DNA from 2 places in the Erwinia amylovora genome. Region 2 is predicted to be linked to the other one. Evidence: predicted binding sites of a transcription regulator. Region 2 holds the regulator's gene; the other holds the start of a gene.

Region 1 (7,779 bases), 870 kb from region 2:
TGGGATTTGACCTACTTTGGTGAGAAACAGAAGCAGCACCTGTACGCTATCAGCGACGAGCAGCTGCGCCCCTATTTCCCGGAACAGCGAGTGCTTGGCGGCCTGTTTGAAGTAGTGAAACGCATCTACGGCATTACCGCGAAAGAGCGCCACGATGTTGACGTTTACCATGCGGACGTGCGCTTCTTCGACCTGTTCGACGAAAGCGGTGAGCCGCGCGGTAGCTTCTATCTTGACCTGTACGCGCGTGAAAACAAGCGCGGTGGGGCGTGGATGGATGACTGCGTTGGCCAGATGCGAAAAGCCGATGGCAGCCTGCAGAAACCGGTCGCTTACCTGACCTGCAACTTTAACCGCCCGGTAAACGGCAAGCCTGCACTGTTTACCCATAATGAAGTGACGACCCTGTTCCACGAGTTCGGCCACGGTTTGCACCATATGCTGACGCGCATTGAAACCCCGGGCGTGTCCGGCATCAACGGCGTGCCCTGGGATGCCGTCGAGCTGCCAAGCCAGTTTATGGAAAACTGGTGCTGGCAGCCGGAAGCGCTGGCGTTTATCTCCGGTCATTATGAAACGGGCGAACCGCTGCCGCGGGAGCTGCTGGATAAAATGCTGGCGGCGAAAAACTATCAGGCGGCGCTGTTTATCCTGCGTCAGCTGGAGTTCGGCCTGTTCGACTTCCGCCTGCACGCCGAGTTTGACCCGGCTAAAGGGGCACGGATCCTGGATATGCTGAAAGAGATTAAACAACAGGTTGCCGTGATGCCCGGGCCGGAATGGGGGCGCTTCCCGCATGCATTTAGCCATATCTTTGCCGGTGGCTACGCGGCGGGTTACTACAGTTATCTGTGGGCCGATGTGCTGGCGGCAGATGCCTGGTCGCGTTTCGAAGAAGAGGGCATCTTTAACCGTGAAACCGGGCAGTCCTTCCTGGACAATATTCTGACGCGCGGCGGTTCCGAAGAGCCAATGGCGCTGTTTCGCCGTTTCCGTGGTCGTGAACCAAAGCTGGATGCGATGCTGGAACACTACGGTATTAAAGAACAGGGCAGGAAAGGATAAGTCATCAGTGAACATCTGTTTGTTAGATGAATCAGGCGCCGGAGACGGCGCCTTATCTGTTTTAGCCGCCCGCTGGCAGCTGGAACACGACAACAGCGCGCCGATGGCGCTGGTTCTTACGCCACAGCACCTTGAGCTGCGCAAGCGCGATGAGCCTAAACTTGGCGGCATATTTGTAGATTTTGTCAGCGGCGCGATGGCGCATCGGCGTAAATTCGGCGGTGGCCGGGGTGAGGCGGTGGCAAAAGCCGTTGGCATTAAAAGCGGCTATTTACCGGACGTGGTCGATGCCACGGCGGGGCTGGGGCGCGATGCCTTTGTGCTGGCGGCGCTTGGTTGCCGGGTACGTATGCTTGAGCGCAACCCGGTGGTTGCGGCGCTGCTTGACGATGGTTTACGCCGTGGCTATGCCGATGCGGAAATGGGTTCCTGGCTGCGCGAAAGGTTGACGCTGCTGCATGCTTCCAGTCTGCTGGCGCTGACCGACATCACTCCGCCACCCGATGTGGTGTACCTCGACCCGATGTACCCGCATAAGCAGAAAAGTGCGCTGGTGAAAAAAGAGATGCGCGTGTTCCAGTCGCTGGTCGGCGCGGATGACGATGCGGACGGGCTATTGCAGCCCGCGCGTAGACTGGCGAAGAAGCGCGTAGTGGTGAAGCGCCCGGACTACGCGCCGCCGCTGGCAGGCATCAATACGTTAAACGCGGTGACCACCAAAAGTCACCGGTTTGATATCTACGCCCCGCTCTTATTCTGACAACGGTCCCGCTATTGCCGCCGGTCCCGGTGTCAGTCGTCGTCGTCGTCATCATCATGCAAAGGGACAATCAACATATCAACATGAATAGTGTTGATCAGCTGGCGCGCTGAGGACATCAGCTTGCTCCAGAAATCCTGGTGATGGCCGCAAACCACTAAATCCACCTGATACTGCTTGATGGCATCGACCAGAACCTGGCAAAGGTCACCGCTGCCGCTCAGGGTTTCCGCAATCGGATAACCGGCGCTGGCCGACAGTTCGGTCAGTGCACTGTGCGTCTCTTGAGAAAGTCGCTTCTGCATGTCGCCAAGATTAACGTCGATCAGTCCGGTATACAGATCTGAGTAGTTAACATCAACGTGGATCAGCGACACTTTGGCGTTATAGGGGCGGGCCAACGATACGGCCTTGTCGACCAGCAGCTTGCTTTCTGGCGAAAGGTCGACGGCAATCAATATGTGTTTGTAAGACATGAAATGACTCCTTTGCGCGTAAGTGTTGACAAGCAGTATAGCGAAAAATGTTGCTAATTGTTGTGGCCTTCGGCGGCCTTTATGCAGGCGAAAGCCATATCATCTTTCAACTATTTAATTGCGAATGGGGACATCACGCTGGAAAAAAATCAAACAGATCTCCTACACTGAATATTGACGGTTACAGGCACCTTTTTATACCGTCGAGCGCTTGGCAACAAGAATCTCAATTATGAGGGTGGCGGAGTCATCGTCAGGTGTCCACGCATTTGCGCGATGAATGGCCGGGAGGGAGATGATGATCAGCACCGTTGCGCTATTCTGGGCTCTTTGTGTCGTCTGTGTGATCAATATGGCACGCTACTACTCTTCTCTGCGTGCGCTGCTGGTAGTGCTTCGCGGCTGCGATCCGCTGCTGTATCAGTATGTGGACGGGGCCGGTTTCTTTACTTCTCATGGCCAGCCGGGCAAGCAGGTACGGCTTATCGGCTATATCTGGGCGCAGCGCTATCTTGACCATCACGATGACGAGTTTATCCGCCGCTGCCAGCGGCTACGTGGGCAATTTATATTAACCAGCGCGCTTTGTGGGCTGGTAGCGATCGGCCTGATGGGGCTGGTTATCTGGCACTAACACCGGGAAAAAAATGCCAGTCACTTCTGTGACTGGCATCCCTTGTGCGGTGAGTCTGCCGTGTTAAATCAGTTTCAACGCCAGCCAGTAAAGCACACCTGAAAGCAAAATCGAGATGGGCAGGGTGAAGATCCACGCCAGCAGGATGTTCTTAATAGTACGCCCCTGAACGCCACCGCCATCAACCAGCATGGTGCCGGCTACGGAGGAGGAGAGAACATGGGTAGTCGAGACCGGCATCCCGGTATAGCTGGCCACGCCAATGGATACCGCCGCCGTCATCTGCGCCGACATCCCCTGAGCATACGTCATGCCTTTCTTGCCGATTTTCTCACCGATGGTGGTAGCAACACGACGCCAGCCAACCATGGTGCCCAGCGACAGAGCTAACGCCACGGCAACAATAATCCATACCGGGGCATACTCAACGGTATTCAGCAGGTCGTCCTTCAGCTTGGTCAGGAAACGTTTGTCGTCAGACGTGGTCTCTGGCAGCCTGGCAGCTTTTTCTGCGGTATCTGAAATGCACATCAGCAGGCGGCGTAGCTGGCTGCGTTGCTCAACGTTCAGAGCATCGTAGCTGGAAAGGTTGTTCAACAGCCCCTGTGTCAGATGAAGAGCAGGTAAAGCGCGTGCCGCATCACAGTGAAAGTCGTTCGGCCCGGACTGCTGCTCTTCCGGCGTCGGCAGCGCAGGGGGAGACATCTGGATAACCTGCTCCAGGGAAGAGGCATGCTGCAGGTAGTACTGCTCCAGGTGGTTGACCGCATCGCGAGTACGGGTGATGTCATAACCGCTGGAGTTCATGTTGACCACGAAACCGGCTGGCGCAACGCCGATCAGCACCAGCATAATCAGCCCGATCCCTTTTTGACCATCGTTAGCGCCGTGCGAATAGCTGACGCCAATCGCCGAGACAATCAGTGCGATCCGGGTCCAGAACGGCGGTTTTTTCTTGCCGTCGAGCTTTTCGCGTTCTGCCGGCGTCATATGAATACGCCGCCGTTTTTTATTCCCGCTCCAGTAGCGCCGCAGAATAAACACCAGCCCGCCGGCAATCACTAAGCCGACAATCGGTGAAAGGACCAGCGACATAAAGATACCGAGCATTTTAGGGATATTAAGCGCATCCACCACCGAGGTGCCCGTCAGCAACGCGTTGGTGAGGCCAATACCAATGATGGCACCGATCAGAGTATGGGAACTGGAAGCCGGTAAGCCGAAATACCAGGTGCCGAGGTTCCAGATGATAGCGGCAAGCAGCATGGAGAAGACCATGGCCAGCCCGTGTGCAGACCCTACGTTAAGCAGTAGATCGGTTGGTAGCAGGTGGACAATAGCATAAGCCACGCTTAAGCCGCCCAGCAGCACGCCAAAGAAATTAAATACCCCCGCCATAACGACCGCTAACTGCGATCGCATTGCACGTGTATAGATGACGGTCGCCACCGCGTTGGCCGTATCATGGAAACCATTGATAGCTTCGTAGAACAAGACAAACAGCAGAGCAAGTATTAATAACAGGCCGGTATTGAGATCGAGACCAGCAAACAGATGTAGCATAAGCGTTACGCCATTTTTGAGGACATGAACGCGGCGCATTATCAGCGACAAACCGCACCCGGGGAAAGTGAAATATAGACTTTTTTTAACATTAATGCGTCAGTAATGTGACGTTTTCCATTGAAATTATTTTCAAATCAAAAAGTTAAAAAAATGTTTTGTCGCTGTTTTGGCGTGAAGCTGGTAACCACGCCTTCAACTCACTACAATCAGCTTTTTTTGGGCCTGGGCGGAGTGCGTTGTGGAGACGTTTGACGTAATCGTAATTGGCGCCGGTGCGGCTGGCCTGTTCTGCGCGGCTCACGCCGGGCAAAAGGGACGGCGCGTGTTGCTGATTGATAATGGCAAAAAGGCCGGACGTAAAATTTTGATGTCCGGCGGCGGGCGCTGCAACTTTACCAACCTCTATACTGAACCTGCAGCCTACTTGTCGCAAAACCCGCATTTTTGCAAATCTGCGCTGGCGCGTTACACCCAGTGGGACTTCATCGACCTGATGAATCGCCATGCAATTCGCTGGCATGAGAAGACTCTGGGCCAGCTGTTTTGTGATGATTCCGCGCAGCAGGTAGTCGATCTGCTGCTGAAAGAGTGTGAGGAAGGGCAGGTGACGCTGCGTCTGCGTAGTGAGGTTGTTGAACTGACACGCGATGAAGGCGGCTACAGGTTACAGCTGAACGGCGCAGAAGTTCGGGCCGGGAAACTGGTGATCGCCAGCGGCGGCCTGTCGATGCCGGGTCTTGGTGCATCGCCATTTGGCTATAAAGTTGCTGAACAGTTTGGTTTAAAGGTGTTCCCCACCCGTGCCGGACTGGTGCCGTTTACCCTGCATAAACCCTTGTTGGCACAATTGCAGACCTTATCCGGCGTGTCGGTGTCATCGACGATCGCCGCCGAAGACGGCACCGTCTTTAAAGAAGCGTTGCTGTTTACCCATCGTGGCCTGTCAGGGCCGGCAGCATTGCAACTGTCCAGCTACTGGCAGCCGGGGGAGTTTATTACCGTTAACCTGTCGCCCGCGCAGGACATGGATGTTTTTCTGAATAATGAGCGCCACGCCCATCCTAATCAGAGCCTGAAAAATACCCTTGCTAAGCTGCTGCCCAAGCGTCTGGTTGAATGCCTGCAGCTGCTGGGCAGGGTACCGGAGTGTACCCTGAAACAGCTGAACAGCCGCCAGCAGGGCGAGTTAGCCAGCGCCCTGCATCAGTGGCGCGTGCAGCCAAACGGCACCGAAGGCTACCGTACTGCTGAAGTGACGCTTGGCGGCGTGGACACCAGCCAGCTGTCGTCTAAAACTATGGAAGCACGCGATGTGCCCGGACTCTACTTTATTGGAGAAGTGGTCGATGTCACCGGCTGGCTGGGTGGCTATAACTTCCAGTGGGCGTGGAGCTCGGCCTGGGCGTGCGCACAGGCGTTGTAGCCCTCACGCCGCGCTACGCACCCGGCGTTTCATCGACATCAGATAGCCCGCTGCGCAGCAGATGGCGATAAGCCACGGGATCAGTCTGACCAGTTTTGAATCACTACCGCTAAGCAGCTGCAAATTATTAATGACCAGAATAAGGGTTACCGACATTGCGGATAGGGCAATCAGCGGTGCCCAGAATACCTGCCAGCTACTGAAACCATGCGTTTCCTTGCGGCGGAAGAACACAATCACGGCCACTGATACGCCCACCTGTAGCACCAGAATTGAAAGAGTAGCAATGGCCGACCCAAAGGCGAAAATCTGCGCCATCGGATCGATGCCAACGCTACCCATTCCTGCCAACAGCAGCAGCAAAATAACGCTGTGAACGTGGCTGGCATTGTGTGGCGTGCCGTTAGTCGGGTGAGTACTGCACAGCTCTTTCCAGATCAGTCCATCGCGGCTGATATTGAAGATATAGCGTGAAATGTTGTTGTGGAAAGCCAGCGATGCCGCAAACAGGCTGGTGATCAGCAGTAACGACATGATATCGACCGCCCACTGACCCACATACTGCCGGGTAATATCAAAGATGAAATTGCCGGGATCCTGACGCGCAATTTGCACCAGTCGGTCGAAATCATAGGCCTGCACCAGCGACCAGCTGGTAAAACAGAAAAAGGCGGTAATGATCAGCAGGGCGCAGACGGTGGCTCGCGGCACGGTTTTATGCGGGTCGCGGCACTCTTCAGCGTAGATTGCCGTTGACTCAAAGCCGATAAATGAAGCGATAGCGAACACAAAGGCGATGCCGAGATTACCGTGCATAAATACCGCAGGTTCGAACGAGCTGATATTCAGCGGCCCGTCTTTTTTCACCAGCAGCATCACGTCAGTCAGTAACACGATCGCCACTTCCGCCAGCATCAGCACGCCCAGCAGTTTGCCGCCGACTTCCACCCGCTTAATGCCCAGCACCCAGGCAATTACCGCAAACAGCAGACTGAGCATCCACCACGGAATATGCGCGCCGAGGTGCTGCTGCAAAAAGAGCTGTGCGAAGAAGCCAAGCATCGACACCACGGCGGTCTGTACGGAAAAATAGGCAATCAGCGCCACGATGGATGCCGAAGCCCCGCAGTTTTCGCCCAGCCCCTGCGATATATAGGTATAGAAAGCGCCCGAATCGGTAACGTGGCGGCTCATTGCGATATATCCGACCGAGAAAATCATCAGAATGGCGCAGGCCATGATGTAGATGACGGGAATGCCGCCGCCACAACAAAGAACACCAGAGAAAATAAGCCAAGAGTATTTTTTCTTAAACCGGACGAGTTGTTCATTGCCAGCACCTTAGTGGTCAGTGAAAGGCTCAAAAGAGGTCTTCTGAGCCACGAGACAGACTGGCATCATTTATCAGCAGCGACAGGCGCGGATAGAAAAAATCGGACAGGGCTGGGGTGCAACAGATGCACTTTTTTAGTGCCTGTACGCGTTCAATTTTCGCCTTCAGTGGCAGCCAGTCCGGTTACCCCCGGCTGCCAGCAGGGTGCGGCGCTGATAGTCCAGCGGCGTGGTGCTGACCAGCTTTTTAAACTCGCGCAGAAAATGCGACTGATCGCTGAAACCCAGATCCAGAGCGAGGTCGGAACAGGACAGATTGCCGGGCAGGTGAAGGTTATTCAGCGCGGCCTGGCAGCGCATCATACGGCCGAATGCCTTGGGCGACAGGCCGGTATCCTGGCGAAACTGGCGCTGGATGGTGCGGCAGGTATAGCCGCTTAATGCTGCCAGCTGTTCAACCCGGATATTCCCCTTATGCTGCATGATGGTTCGGATCACCGAGCGGGTAACCGCCGAGGATTTA
Region 2 (7,779 bases):
GCAATCCGCTCTTTCATTGCCTCGACGTGGCTAATCACCCCGATGGTTTTGCCGCTGGCGTTAAGCGCATCCAGCGCATCCAGCGCGCTGTCCAGCGTTTCGGCATCCAGGGTGCCGAAGCCTTCATCAAGAAACAGCGATTCAATGCGGGTTTTATGGCTGACTAAATCTGAAAGCGCCAGCGCCAGCGCCAGGCTGACGAGAAAACTCTCGCCGCCGGACAGCGTGCGCGTATCGCGCCGGGTCTCGCCCTGCCAGGTGTCGATCACCTCTAATTCCAACGCTTCTTCTTGCGGTTTACGTTGCAGCTGATAGCGATCGTGCAGGCGGCTTAGCTGGTTATTCGCCAGCCACACCAGATGATCGAGGGTTAATCCCTGGGCAAAGCGGCGGAACTTACTGCCGTCTTTGGAGCCAATCAGATCGTGGAGATAGCTCCAGTCTTCCACCTGCTGTTCATTGGCCGCCACCTGCACCAGCAGCGCCTGCTGCTGTGAACGGCGGGCGGCATCGTGTTCGAGCTGCTGGCGCAGCTGCCCCTGCTGGCTGGCCAGTTCACGCAATTGCACACTGAGCGCCTGCAGACTGGCCTGCAGCGCCTGCTGCTGCGCCGTCAGGTTTTCCGGCTGGCCGCTGCGGGTTGTCGCCTCATCAAAGCGTGACTGTAGGGTAATCAACTGTTCACTAAGTGATTTATGCTGCCCGGTCAGAGTATTTATTCGATCCTGCTGCATTTGCCACTGTTGTTCATACTGGCGCAAGGTTTGCAAATGCTGTTCTGACTCGCTGTTCAGCCGCTGCCTGACGGTGGCGACCAGCGCATCGCCAAACAGCCGCTGGCGCTGCTGCTGGCGTTCGCTCAGGATTTGCTGCTGTTGCTGGCTGCGGGCATCCAGCACGTCAAGACGCGCCTGCTGCTGCACCCGCTCCTCCTCCAGCGCCTGCTGACGGCTGCCGAGCGCCGCCAGTTCGGGCAACAACGCTGCCAGCTCGCTGGCGTTCTGCTGCCACTGTTGCCACTGTTGCTCACGGGTTTGCAGCCAGCCTGGATAATCACCGTCCTCCGGCAGCTGAAGCTTCAGCTGCGCGAGGCTTGCCGCCAGTTCGCTACGCAGCTGCCGCGCCCGCTGCCGATCCTGCTCCAGCTGCTGCTCCAGCTCGCTCAGGTTGTGGCGTGCCGCCGTTATCTCCTGCTGGTGCAGGGCGGTTTGCCGTTCAAGCTGCTGCCACGCCTGCTGCTGCTGATACAGCGCCTCCTGCTGCTGCTGGCGGTGGCGCATCGCCTGCTCCAGGCGGTTGAGCTGCTGCTGAAGCTGGTTCTCCTGCTGCTCCTGCTGTGCCAGCCAGTCGCGGCACTGCTGCTGCTGATCGGGAGTGAATTCCAGCGCCAGCAGGGCGGCGGCGCTGTGCCACTGCTGTTGCAAATCCGATGCCTGACGGGCAAGGTCGAGGTCGTCCTGCTGCTGGCACTGCTGCTGTTGCTGCTGCTGCTTTAGCCGTGCGCTACAGGCGCTGCCCTGTTCGCCGAGCACCCGGACCTCTTCCCTCAGGGCGTTGAGCCGTTGCTGATTTTCTGATGGCTCCAGCGCCTGATATTCGGCAATCGCCGGATGATTTTCTGACCCGCACAGCGGGCAGGGCTGCCCCGGCTCCAGCAGGGCGCGCTGCTGCTCCAGGTCGGCAATGCGCTGCTCCAGCCTGCAGCGCTTGTCAAGGTCCTGCTCATGCTGGCGTTTCTCCGCCCAGCGGGCGCGCAGGGTTTGTAACTGCTCACTGCTTTGCTGTATCTGATGCGCTAACGCCTGGCGTTCCTGCTTTAGCCGACTGCGCCGTTCACTAAGCTGCTGCCACTGCGGCAGCAGCGTAGCCAACAGCAGGCGTTGCGGGCGCAGCTGGCTGAACTGCCCCAGCGCGTTGTGCAGGCTCTCCGGTGAGTGCTGCTGCTGTAAGGCGGCCAGCGCCTGTTGCGCCTGGTTAAGGTTCTGCTGCGCCGATCCAAGCTGCTGCTGCAGCGGCGCAGCCTGCTGGCTAAGCTGCTGAAGAGCCTGTTCCTGCTGCTGCACCTTTTGCTGCCGGGCCTTCAGCCGTTGACTTAGTGCTGAAAGTGACTGCTCACTTTGCTGCTGCTGGCTGAAACGTTCACGCCACAACGGCAGATATTCGCCGTAATGGGAAAAATGGGGATGTGCTTCGCGCCACTGATTAAGCTGCTGCTGCTGCGCCTGCCTGTCCTGCTGAAGTTGCTGAATTTTAGCGCTTTCCTGCAGGCGAGCAGTTAGCGATTGTTGGTGCTCACTTCGCTCGCGGGCCAGCTGCTCAGACTGTTCGCCCAGCGTGGTGAGCTGGTGATCCAGAGGAATGACCTGCTCGGTCATCAGCGTTTCCTGCTGTTGGCGAAGCAGTTGGTGATCCTCGTGGTTCTTCAGCGCCTGCTGCTGCTGAAGATCTGCCGCAGCAAGCTGCTGCCGGGCCTGCTGTAGCTGTTCATCCAACTGCTGGCGCTGGCGGGAAAGCTGCTGCTGCTGCTGCTGTAATCTGTCCAGCTGTTGCAGTTCCTGTAACGTCTGCTGCTGGCTTTGCTGCTGTGAAGTGAGTGCCTGCTCATCGGCAATCAGCTGTGCCAGCTGGCCAGCCAGGTTTTGCTGCTGCTCCTCGCCCAGCAGATCCATCGCCGCAGCCTGGGCGCGCAGCCCGTCCAGCGCCGCTTTCGCCTCTTTGTGGCGCTCGAATACCGCCGACGACAGGCGGCCGTAGATCTCGGTGCCGGTCAGCTCTTCCAGCAGCTCGGCGCGATCGCTCGCTTTGGCATTGAGGAAAGCGGCAAACTGCCCCTGTGACAGCATCATCGATTTGGTAAAACGCTCGAAGTTCAGCCCGGTCAGGCTGGTGATAACATCCTGCTTCTCTTTCGCCTTATCGGCGACGATATGATTATCTGCGCAGCGCGCCAGCTCGACGCGCGGCGCCTGCAGCTTGCCGTCAACGGCACCGCGTGCGCGGTTCTGACTCCAGAATGCGCGCCAGGCAACGCCTTTTACCTCAAATTCCACCTCCGCGAGACATTCGGCAGTATCGCGCGTCATCAGGTCGTTCTGTGACTGGGTGATGCTTTTCAGGCGCGGCGTCTCGTGGTAAAGGGCAAGGCAGATGGCATCGAGCAGGGTGGTTTTCCCTGAGCCGGTCGGCCCGGTGATGGCAAACAGGCCATTGCTGGCAAAGGGTTCTGCGGTGAAATCGATTTTCCATTCGCCCTTCAGCGAGTTAAGGTTTTTAAAGCGCAGGGTAAGAATTTTCATGATGGCTGCTCCTCATGGCGCACCGCTTCCAGCGTCTGCGCAAACAGCGCGCGCACGCGTTCCAGCCGCTCCGGCTGTTCCGGTTCTGATCCCAGCCGCCGTGCAAACACCTCTTCAACGCTCAGTTCACTCAGGGTTTCATTATTCTGGCGTGCTATCACCTGCTCACGCTGTTCGCGGCTGCGGCGCAGCAGTACCACTTCCACCGGCAGCGCGGCGGTCAGTTCCTGTATGCGGCGCTGATGGTCGCTAAGGTAAGCATCGGTAACGATTTCAATATCCAGCCAGGTGGTTTTGCCCTGTGCATCAGGCACCAGCAGTGCCAGCTGCTGCTCAATCTGTTCCAGTGAGCCTTTGATCATCTGCATCGGCTGAAACAGCGGGATCGGCAGCGCGGTCACCTCGCTAAGCTTGCCTGCACTGAAATCAACGCGCATCACGCTTTTAGCCTTGCCCAGTTCGTCAAAACTGAGTGGGATCGGCGAGCCGCTGTAGCGGATATGCTCGCTGTCAGCGATGCGCTGGGCGCGGTGGATATGGCCAAGGGCGATATAGTCCGCCGGGGGAAAGCAGTCGGCCGGGAAGGCGTCCAGCGTGCCGATATAGATATCGCGTACCGCGTCGCTTTTGGTCACGCCCATCGTGGTCAGATGACCGGTCGCGATAATCGGTAGCGCTAAACCGAGAGCATCGCGCTGCGCCAGCGCTTGCTGCCAGCAGCGCTGATAGTGTTCGCTGATGGCTTCCAGCAGGCTCTGCTGTTTTTCACGCCCCGACTGCCCGCTCTGGCTGCGCAAAATATCACGCGGACGTAAAAACGGAATGGCGCACAGCAGGGCGCCCGGCTGGCCGTCGCGGCGGTTCAGCACCAGCACCTGCTGACGGATATCGTCACAGGCTGCGGCAATCACCCGGGTATTCAAACAGGCCAGCAGCTCACGCGACTCATTCAGCGTGGCGACCGAATCGTGATTGCCGCCCAGCACCACCAGCTGGCAGCGGGTTGGCTGCAACTTGACCACAAAGCGGTTGTATAGCTCACGGGCGTAACTCGGCGGGGTGCCGGTATCGAAGATATCGCCCGCAACGATAATCGCATCGGCCTGCTGCGCTTCTGCCTGTTCCAGCAGCCAGTCGAGAAAAGCCTGATGCTCGGCCGCCCGGCTTTTGGTGTAGAAAAACTGGCCGAGATGCCAGTCGGCCGTATGAATGATGCGCATGGTGCTCCCTTCATGGCAGAACGCGAAGCGGTGATTATAAACCTAAAGCCGCACGGATATTTAATTCGTTGCCTCTCCTTTCCTGAGGGTGCTTTTTTCATAAAATTGTCATAAAACTGACGCATAATGGCGCGGCATATCCCGTGACAATCTGTCACCGCAGCAGGAGCAATAATGGCAAAGCGCATTCTTGTGGTCGAAGATGAAGCCCCAATCCGTGAGATGTTGTGTTTCGTTCTGGAACAAAATGACTATCAACCGATAGAAGCCGCGGATTATGACAGCGCGCTCAGTTTGCTGATTGAACCCTGGCCAGATTTGATTCTGCTGGACTGGATGCTGCCCGGTGGCTCCGGCATCCAGTTTATTAAACACCTGAAGCGTGAAGCGATGACGCGCGACATTCCGGTGATGATGCTGACCGCCCGCGGCGAAGAAGAAGATCGCGTGCGTGGCCTGGAAGTCGGCGCTGATGATTACATCACCAAACCTTTCTCCCCGAAGGAGCTGGTGGCACGGATTAAAGCCGTGATGCGGCGCATTGCTCCGATGGCGGTAGAAGAGGTGATTGAGATACAGGGGCTGACTCTCGATCCGTCGTCTCACCGCGTGATGTCAGGCACCCAGCCGCTGGATATGGGGCCAACCGAATACAAACTGCTGCACTTCTTTATGACGCATACGGAGCGCGTATACAGTCGTGAGCAGTTGCTAAACCACATATGGGGAACTAACGTTTATGTCGAAGACCGTACCGTCGACGTTCATATTCGCCGTCTGCGCAAAGCGCTGGAACTGAGCGGGCACGATCGTATGGTGCAGACGGTTCGCGGAACAGGTTATCGTTTCTCTGCACGTTATTGATCGCTCGCACGGAGTCTGAATCGTGTTGGAACGCCTCTCCTGGAAGAGATTACTGTTTGAGCTGCTGCTTGCCAGCCTGCCGGCGCTGATTATCGGACTCATCGTGGGCGGGTTGCCCTGGCTGTTGCTGGCTTCCGCGCTCTGCGTGCTGGTTTTTCACTTCAACAATCTTCTGCGCCTGTCGCACTGGCTGTGGGTGGACCGCAGCATCAACCCGCCCAGCGGACGCGGCAGCTGGGAGCCTCTGTTCTACGGCCTGTATCAGATGCAGGCGCGCAACCGCCGCCGCCGCCGGGAACTTGGCCATCTGATTAAACGCTTTCGCAGCGGAGCAGAATCGCTGCCGGATGCGCTGGTGTTGACCACCGACGAGGGCACGATTTTCTGGTGTAACGGGCTGGCTCAACAGCTGTTGGGGCTGCGCTGGCCGGAAGATAATGGTCAGAACATTCTCAACCTGCTGCGTTACCCCGAATTTACCCGCTATTTGCGCCAGCGTGATTTCGCGCATCCGCTGACGCTGGTTTTGAACAGCCAGCGCCATCTGGAGTTTCGCATTATGCCCTACAGCGAAGGGCAGTGGCTGCTGGTGGCGCGCGATGTGACGCAAATGCACCAGCTGGAAGGGGCGCGCCGCAACTTCTTTGCCAATGTGAGCCACGAGCTGCGCACGCCATTAACCGTGTTGCAGGGGTATCTGGAGATGATGAATGACCCGGTGCTGGAAGGTCGCCTGCGGGCTAAAGCGCTGCAAACCATGCAGGAACAGGCGAAACGCATGGATAGCCTGGTGGGTCAGCTGCTGACGCTGTCGCGCATTGAGGCGGCTCCGGCGCACGACCTGCATGAAATTGTTGATGTCCCAATGATGCTGCAGGGTTTGCAGCGTGAAACGGAATCGCTCAGTCAGGGGCGTCATCAAATCCAGTTCAACAGCGACCCGAATCTACGCGTATATGGCAATGATGAACAGCTGCGCAGCGCCATCTCCAACCTGGTTTATAATGCGGTGAATCATACCCCCGACGGCACAAGGATTGTGGTCAGCTGGCAACGCAGCGACCGGGGAGCCGAGTTCAAGGTCGCAGATAACGGTCCGGGCATCGCGCCAGAGCACTTACCGCGTCTGACTGAACGTTTCTATCGCGTTGATAAGGCACGATCCAGACAGACCGGGGGAAGCGGGCTGGGGCTGGCTATCGTAAAACATGCGCTCAGCCACCATAATGCGCGGCTGAATATCAGCAGCGCGCCGGCAGCTGAAACCTGTTTCAGCTTTCAGCTGCCGCTCAGGATGATTGTGGGTGCTGAACCGGGCGGCTGCATGCGGCCTTAATCACACGGAACTCTCACCATGAAAAATCTCATCGCGCTGGCGTTGCTGCTGATCTGCATAGCGGCTAAGGCCAAAGAGGGCATGCTGGCGGGTAATTTGAACAGCGTCGGCTCCGATACGCTTGGCAACCTGATGGCGCTATGGGGAGATCACTTCAGCCAGCAGTATCCCGGCGTGAATGTACAGATCCAGGCGTCGGGATCGTCTACGGCCCCCACGGCGCTGGCGGCCGGGGCTGCGCAACTGGGCGCGATGAGCAGGCCGATGCAGGCAGCAGAACGCCAGCTGTTTGCAGATCGTTATGGTTATCCGCCGCTGGCGGTGCCGGTGGCTATTGATGCGTTGGTGGTGGTGGTAAATCAGGATAATCCGTTAGCCGGACTGAATGCCCGCCAGCTGGATGCTATTTTCTCCGTCACGCGGCTTTGCGGAGGAGCGCTTTCCCCCCATAGCTGGGGGGATCTGCAGCTGACTCAGCCCGGCTGGGCGCAGCGCGGCATCCAGCGCTTTGGCCGTAATTCTGCCTCTGGTACGTGGGGGTTTTTCAAACAGCAGGCGTTGTGCAACGGTGATTTACGCCGTGATGTTGGCGAATATCCTGGCTCTGCGGCGGTGGTGCAGGCGGTTGCCGGTTCGCTCAACGGCATTGGCTATGCCAGCGCCGGATTTCATCTTAGCGGCGTTAAAGTGCTGCCGTTGGCGCGAGATGAGAATAACTGGATCAGCCCCACGGCTGAAAATATCCGCAGCGGCCGTTATCCCTATGCGCGTCCGCTTTACATCTATGTCAATAAAGCGCCGGACAAACCTCTGGAGCCGCTTACCGCCGCGTTTCTCCGCCTGGCGTTATCGGGCGCTGGCCAGGCGTTGGTCAGTCAGGCTGGCTATCTGCCCCTATCTGAAGCGCAAAGGGAGCAGGCGCTGGCGATGATGGCGCAATAATGACATCAGTTTGCAGCAGTGATGAGGTTGCAGAGCCGCCAAAGAAGGGCTTTGAGTCAAATGCAACGCCGTTCGTTACCGAACGTCCCCGGTCTTTTTCAGCATAATGAATTTTTCTCAG

The links. Region 2 encodes PhoB, which activates phosphate uptake and scavenging genes when phosphate is short. Its sites were predicted from a motif close to CTGTCATAAAACTGNCNNAT; they were not measured.
Region 1: a site for PhoB is predicted at 4,593-4,612, ahead of pitA (inorganic phosphate transporter PitA). Genes of this name have one in related genera too.

Annotation. Positions count from the first base shown of each region.
Region 1 is NZ_CP066796.1:146,414-154,192, forward strand. It holds gene prlC (oligopeptidase A) at 1-1,065, shown strand, start outside; gene rsmJ (16S rRNA (guanine(1516)-N(2))-methyltransferase RsmJ) at 1,073-1,825, shown strand; gene uspA (universal stress protein UspA) at 1,858-2,301, opposite strand; gene uspB (universal stress protein UspB) at 2,600-2,935, shown strand; gene pitA (inorganic phosphate transporter PitA) at 2,999-4,498, opposite strand; gene JGC47_RS00645 (BaiN/RdsA family NAD(P)/FAD-dependent oxidoreductase) at 4,740-5,924, shown strand; partial or broken gene JGC47_RS00650 (APC family permease) at 5,928-7,255, opposite strand; gene JGC47_RS00655 (helix-turn-helix transcriptional regulator) at 7,422-7,779, opposite strand, start outside.
Region 2 is NZ_CP066796.1:1,016,724-1,024,502, forward strand. It holds gene JGC47_RS04690 (AAA family ATPase) at 1-3,296, opposite strand, end outside; gene sbcD (exonuclease subunit SbcD) at 3,293-4,516, opposite strand; gene phoB (phosphate response regulator transcription factor PhoB) at 4,691-5,380, shown strand; gene phoR (phosphate regulon sensor histidine kinase PhoR) at 5,403-6,716, shown strand; gene JGC47_RS04710 (PstS family phosphate ABC transporter substrate-binding protein) at 6,735-7,658, shown strand.